Regions from separate parts of the Desulforamulus hydrothermalis Lam5 genome, predicted to be linked through region 2. Evidence: a T-box and tRNA genes for the amino acid it is inferred to sense, from the RefSeq annotation. Region 2 holds a T-box; the other holds one or more tRNA genes.

Region 1 (3,409 bases), on a different contig from region 2:
AAAAAATCTTAAGCAGTATTCTGCTGCAGGAACTGCCCGGCCCGATTACCGAGCAGATGTTAGCTGATTTTATTAATACAATTAAGAAATTGAGCGATAAGGCCCGGCTGGAAGATTTATTGGCCCGGTTGGCGGCGGCTGAACAGTCCGGCGATACCGCTCAAGTGCGCGATCTCAGCCAACAGATTCACATTCTGATGAATAAATTGAAGTGGCCCGAAAGGGGAGTGGCAACATGAGGGACGAAACAAAAGTAGAGCAGGTTAAAGAACTGATCGAAAAGGGCAAAAAACGCGGCGTGCTTACCTATACAGAGATCATGGATACGCTGCAGGGGATTGAGCTGTCCCCGGACCAAATTGATGACATTTATGAGAAAATTGCTGCCATGGGTGTGGAAATCGTCCCTGAAACCACCGATTTGGAGCCACTGGAAGTAGATGACGCCATAGACGCGCCGCCGGAAGAAGTGGAAGTTGACCTTACCATTCCGGAAGGCATCGGGATTGACGATCCGGTCAGAATGTATTTAAAAGAGATTGGCCGGGTTCCTCTGCTGTCACCCGAAGAAGAGGTGGAGCTGGCCAAACGCATGGAACAGGGGGATGAGGAAGCGAAGCGCCGCCTGGCGGAAGCCAACCTGCGCTTGGTGGTCAGCATTGCCAAACGCTATGTGGGCAGGGGCATGCTGTTTCTGGACTTAATCCAGGAAGGCAATCTTGGCTTAATTAAAGCGGTAGAAAAATTTGATTACCGCAAAGGTTATAAATTCAGCACCTATGCCACCTGGTGGATCCGCCAGGCCATTACCCGGGCCATTGCCGACCAGGCCCGCACCATCCGCATACCGGTTCATATGGTTGAAACCATTAACAAATTAATCCGGGTTTCCCGCCAACTGTTGCAGGAGTTGGGCCGCGAACCAACCCCCGAAGAAATTGCCAAAGAAATGGATATTTCCAGTGAAAAAGTGCGGGAAATTATGAAAATAGCCCAGGAACCGGTTTCCCTGGAAACACCCATTGGCGAGGAGGAAGATTCCCACCTGGGAGATTTCATCGAAGATGCGGATGCCCGGGCACCCGCTGAGGAAGCATCTTTCACCCTGCTGCGGGAGCAACTGGACGAAGTGCTAAAAACCCTCACCGACCGGGAACAAAAAGTCTTGCGGCTGCGTTTTGGGCTGGATGACGGCCGGGCCAGAACCCTGGAAGAAGTGGGGCAGAAGTTTGGGGTCACCCGGGAGCGCATTCGCCAGATTGAAGCCAAGACGCTGCGCAAGCTGCGTCACCCCAGCCGCAGCAAAAAGCTGAAAGATTACCTGGATTAACGGTTAAAAAATGTGATAAAAAACAACAATATGCTGTTGACCTGATAAAGTTGTTTTAGTATAATAACTTTCGTGGTGATGCTCCTCGATAGCTCAATGGTAGAGCAACCGGCTGTTAACCGGTAGGTTGCAGGTTCGAGTCCTGCTCGGGGAGCCAAATCAACGGGCCTATAGCTCAATGGTAGAGCATCCGGCTCATAACCGGCGGGTTCCAGGTTCGAGTCCTGGTGGGCCCACCAGTTGAGATGTGGGTGTGAGAGGTGCCAAGCCTCTTACAATCTGCATCAAAAATTAACCCATAAATGAAATGCGGCCCCTTGGTCAAGTGGTCTAAGACACCGCCCTTTCACGGCGGTAACACGGGTTCGAATCCCGTAGGGGTCACCATATACCGGGCGATTAGCTCAGCTGGGAGAGCGCCTGCCTTACAAGCAGGATGTCGGCGGTTCGATCCCGTCATCGCCCACCATGCAAAACCTCACCGTTAGGTGAGGTTTTTTTGCATTTTGGTTTGGGACGGTACCATTGAATTTGCAATTTGTTTAGTTCAAAATGGTGTCCCGTCTTTGTTATAGTTGTACCAGAATAACTTTCCTGACAATAATGCAAACCAGCGGACCTTTTTTGTGTCCGCAATTTGTCGAAATTTAGGCAATGCACAAGACATTAGCACCCCACCCCTTAATGATAATTTAATAATAATGGAAACAAAGGTTAAAAAATCCTAAAATATTTCATGTAAGGGGTGTGCGGATGCTGCAAAGTGTTAAAACAAAATTATTGATCCCCCTGCTTGTGCTGTTGGGACTCTCCCTGGTCATGCTGGTAGCCATGGGATACCGGCAAATGCGCGAGGCTGTTTTGGATCAAGAGCAAGTGCGTTACCGCAACATCGAATCCATCGTCAGAAACGACCTGGAAGCAGTGTTTGCTGCTGCCGGCATGGGCCTTAGCGCCTTAATTGAAATGCCGGAGGTGCAAAAGGCCTTTGCCGAGCGAAACCGGGAAGAACTTTACCGGCTGACTGCGCCGGTTTTTGCCCGGGCCAAACAGGAGGGAATTGAGCAAATTCAGTTCCACCTGCCACCGGCCACTTCTTTTTTGCGCTTGCACCAGCCGCAAAAATTTGGTGATGATTTATCATCCTTCCGGGCCACCGTTTTGCAGTGCAATAACGAAAAAAAATGGGTGGCCGGGCTGGAGGAAGGACGGGGCGGTTACGGTTTCCGGGTGGTTGCCCCGGTGTATTACCAGGGGCAGCATGTGGGTAGTGCCGAGTACGGCATGGGTTTTGGCGCCAAGTTGTTGGCTCGCTGGAAAGAACAATGCGGCGGGGAATTCTTTATGTACCCCTATGCCGGTAACGGCGTAGCCTGGCAAAAGGTTGACAAAGATAAGCCGCTGGCCGGCACAGCCGAGCAAGATCCCTGGCCGGTGCCCAACGAGGAAGTGAAAAAGGCGGTGGCGGGCCGGGGCTATCACCTGGTGTACCAAAACAATGCAGCATCTGCAGTGCTGATTATACCTCTTTATGATTATAGCGGTCAGCCCATCAGTTATGTCAAGGTCAACCTGGATCGTACAGAAGTTTTAAAGCAATTGTCCGCAGTTTTAAGAAACAGTGCCCTGCACCTGGTGCTTTCGCTGCTGGTGATGGGGCTGGTGATGTACTGGTTGATCGGGAATATTTTAAAACCCTTAAATCGGCTGTCTGAACATATGGCAGTGGTGGCCGGCGGCAATTTAAGCGGCAGTTTCACCGTCCAGGGTAAAGATGAGATAGCCCGGGTGGGGCACAGCTTTAATACCATGCTGCAGAATTTTCGACAGTTGCTTGGACAAACCGGCGAGGTGGCCGGACAACTGAGCGAGGCCGGCAAGTCGCTCAGCATGTCATCAGAAGAAACCAGCGCCTCCCTGCAGGGGGCTAACCAGCAGGTGGAACAATTGGCCTATTCGCTGAAAGATTTAACGGACACGGCCCGGCAGACGGCGGATTATTCTGAACAGGCCGGCCAGGCGGCCCGGGCAGGCCAGCAGGTGGTGCAACAGGCAGTGCAGCAAATGCGGGTGCTGCAT
Region 2 (3,409 bases):
TCCAGCAGGGCTACCCGGTCTAACTCAGGCAACTGTTCATAGGCCACTTCGTCCTGCACCGGGTTGTAGTCATACAGGTTGCCCAGCAGGAAGCGGGCGGTGTTGCGAATCTTACGATATGCTTCGGCAATCTGTTTTAAAATATTGGGGGACAGCGCCAGGTCTGAACGGTAATCCGCCGAAGACACCCAAAGACGCAGAATGTCTGCACCCATCTGGTCACAAATTTTCAGGGGATCCACCACATTGCCCAGGGATTTGGACATCTTGCGTCCCTTTTCATCCACTGTAAAACCGTGGGTTAGTACAGTTTTATAGGGTGGTTGGCCGGTTACTGCCACAGCGGTGGATAAGGAGGAGTTAAACCAACCCCGGTGCTGGTCACTGCCTTCCAGGTACAAGTCAGCCGGCCACTGCAGTTCCGGCCACAATGCAGGCTGGTTCAGTACCGCCAGGTGGCTGGAGCCGGAATCAAACCAAACATCCATGGTATCAGTTTCCTTGCGGAAATCTTTGCCCTTACCGCAGTGGTGACAGGTTAACCCAGGCGGCACCAGCTCATTGGCTTCTTTGGCAAACCAAATATCTGACCCGTGTTCCTTAAACAATTTTTCAATATGGGCAATGGTTTCTTCCGTAATAATTTCTTTACCGCAGTCATTGCAGTAGAAAATGGGAATTGGCACACCCCAGGTTCGCTGGCGGGATACGCACCAGTCACCCCGTCCTTCCACCATATTGTAAATACGGTCTTCACCCCAGGCCGGCACCCAGTTAACATTGCGAATAGCCTGAAGAGCTTTCTGGCGAAAACCGTCCACCGAAGCAAACCATTGTTCAGTGGCCCGGAAGAAAATGGGTTGTTTGCAACGCCAGCAGTGGGGGTACTGGTGTTTTATCTGACCATGCCCCAGCAGGACATTTTTTTCTTTTAATTCTTCAATAATAGTTTTATTGGCATCCAGGATAAACTGCCCCTCAAACTTGCCGCCTTCTGCCGTAAACCTGCCCCGGTTATCCAACGGCGCTAAAACAGGTAAGCCGTATTGCTTGCCCACCTGGAAATCTTCTTCGCCATGCCCCGGCGCCGTGTGTACAGCTCCGGTACCGGCCTCCAGGGTAACGTGCTCTCCTAAAATAACCAGAGAATCACGCTCCATAAAGGGATGCCGGCAGACCACCCGTTCCAGTTGTTCTCCTTTATAAGTATCCAGGATTGCTGCCTCGGCAGCCTCCACCGCTTGCCGGAAAGCATCCAGCAAACCTTTGGCCACCACAACTTTATGACCGTTAACCAAGGCCAATACATATTCAAATTCCGGATGAACCGCAATGGCCACGTTAGCCGGCAGGGTCCAGGGAGTGGTGGTCCAGATTACCACAGCCGCATCCTCAGGCAGAATCCCCCGGCCGTCCTTAACCGGAAATTTAACATAAATTGAGGGAGAGGTTTTATCGGCATACTCAACTTCTGCTTCAGCCAGTGCTGTTTCACAGCAGGCGCACCAGTACACCGGCTTAAGACCCTTGTAAATATAACCCTTTTTGGCCATTTCCCCAAATACACGAATTTGTGTGGCCTCATATTGAGGCAACAGGGTATAGTAGGGCCGCTGCCAATCACCCCGTACCCCTAAGCGTTGAAATTCCTCACTTTGAATTTTCGCCCACTGCAGCGCATAATCACGGCACTTAGCCCGAAACTCAACCGGACTGACCTGGTGGCGGTTAATGCCCAGTTGCTTAATGGCCTGTTGCTCGATGGGCAGCCCATGGGTATCCCACCCCGGTACATAGGGAGCATCATAACCGGCCATTGATCGATATTTTACCACCATATCCTTTAACACCTTATTTAAAGTATGTCCCAGGTGGATATGCCCGTTGGCATAGGGGGGGCCGTCATGCAAAATGTACTTGGTCTTACCCCGGTTTTTGGCCTGTACTTTGTTGTACAGGTCAATCTCCTGCCAATACTTCAAGATTTCCGGTTCTTTTTGCGGTAAATTGCCCCGCATGGGAAAATCTGTTTGTGGTAAATTAAGGGTTTTGCTGTAGTCCACTGAAACCACTCCTGCCTTTTTGCACTTTGTGTAAAAATAAAAGCCCGCCCCAAAGGGACGAGCTGATTACCCGCGGTACCACCCTCATGAACAGGACCACGCCTGAACACTCCGAACACCTTTAACGGCGGCGCACCGACCCAACCTACTCCCTGTGTCAAAAGGTTTCAGCAGGTACCTCCCGGGTGATTTTCAAAGGATGGCTCTGACCCGGATTCCACCAAGCCCGGGCTCTCTGTCCAGCTCCCATCATTTTACTTTCCCGCTCATTGGCGTTGCCAATATTTAAATAACAGCAATATTATAACCAAATGCGACACTCAGGTCAACCGCAGGCCGTAAATCAATTCGAGGAAGGCGCTTGCCGGGATTCAAGTTAAGAACAGTCCCTGCCTTGAATTGCCGCCAGAGCCTGGGCCTGATTAATTCCTTCGATGCGAACGGTCTTATTGCGGCCGGTATGGCCTGCTATGATTGTAACATTGTTTTTGGCCACCCCAAACAACTGAGCAAGAAATTTGCAGCAGGCTTCGTTAGCCGCACCATCTACCGGCGGCGCGGTTAAACGAATTTTGACAGCACCGGCCAATTGGCCGGCCAGACCGTTTTGGGAAGCTCTGGGCTGCACCCGCACTTTAATAACAACTCCTGTTCCATCCTGTCTGATATCCAGCACATAATCACTCCCCAACCAGCTTATCGGTAAAAGAGAAACCAAGCCCGGGCAGCCACCGGCCGGTGTAGTTCAGTGCCAAATATTTATCTAATTAAGCACTTTCTTCTGCCTCCTCCACAGCGGCCAGTTTGCCTTCCACCATAGCCAGCTGGGCTTCCAGCAAAGCTTTAAATTTAACTTTAAAGATATTAGCCTGTTTCTCCAAGCGGCGGTATTCCTCCAAAATGGCGCCAACCCTCCGGTCAGCCAGTTTAATCATTTCCTCCGCCTTTTGTGAAGCCTCGTGCAGCATCCGTTCCGCTTCTTCTTCCGCCTTTTGCTTAACGGTTCTGGCAGCCACCTCCGCCTGTTCCAGCATAACTCTGGCTTCCTTTTCGGCGTTGTTGCGCATGTCTTCCGCATTTTTTTGGGCCATCACCAGGGTACGCTGTAAGGCATCTTCCAATTCCCGGTAATGCACCATGCTTTCTTCCGCCCGGGCTAATTTCTCTCTTAATTCATGGTTTTCCACAAACAGTCTTTCATAATGATCTTTAATTTTTTGTACCCACGCATCCACCTGTTTTACATCGTACCCGCGCAGAGTTCTGGCAAACTCTTTGGTTTGAATTTCCATGGGCGTTAATACTGTCATTTGCTGCACCCCCGTCTGCTGCCTTTATGATGTAGA

What was found. A T-box is a leader RNA that pairs with one kind of tRNA and senses whether it is charged. The one in region 2 lies ahead of ileS (isoleucine--tRNA ligase), so its partner is inferred to be a tRNA-Ile.
Region 1: it encodes a tRNA-Ile, which carries the amino acid that the T-box ahead of ileS (isoleucine--tRNA ligase) is inferred to sense. The anticodon was not compared.

The regions. Positions count from the first base shown of each region.
Region 1 covers NZ_CAOS01000013.1:278,390-281,798, forward strand. The annotation lists gene dnaG (DNA primase) at 1-239, shown strand, start outside; gene rpoD (RNA polymerase sigma factor RpoD) at 236-1,330, shown strand; tRNA gene DESHY_RS11475 (tRNA-Asn) at 1,413-1,487, shown strand; tRNA gene DESHY_RS11480 (tRNA-Ile) at 1,495-1,569, shown strand; tRNA gene DESHY_RS11485 (tRNA-Glu) at 1,642-1,717, shown strand; tRNA gene DESHY_RS11490 (tRNA-Val) at 1,724-1,799, shown strand; gene DESHY_RS11495 (methyl-accepting chemotaxis protein) at 2,084-3,409, shown strand, end outside.
Region 2 covers NZ_CAOS01000012.1:76,020-79,428, reverse strand. The annotation lists gene ileS (isoleucine--tRNA ligase) at 1-2,063, opposite strand, end outside; T-box leader at 2,114-2,342, opposite strand; gene DESHY_RS09730 (DUF167 domain-containing protein) at 2,440-2,739, opposite strand; gene DESHY_RS09725 (DivIVA domain-containing protein) at 2,831-3,373, opposite strand.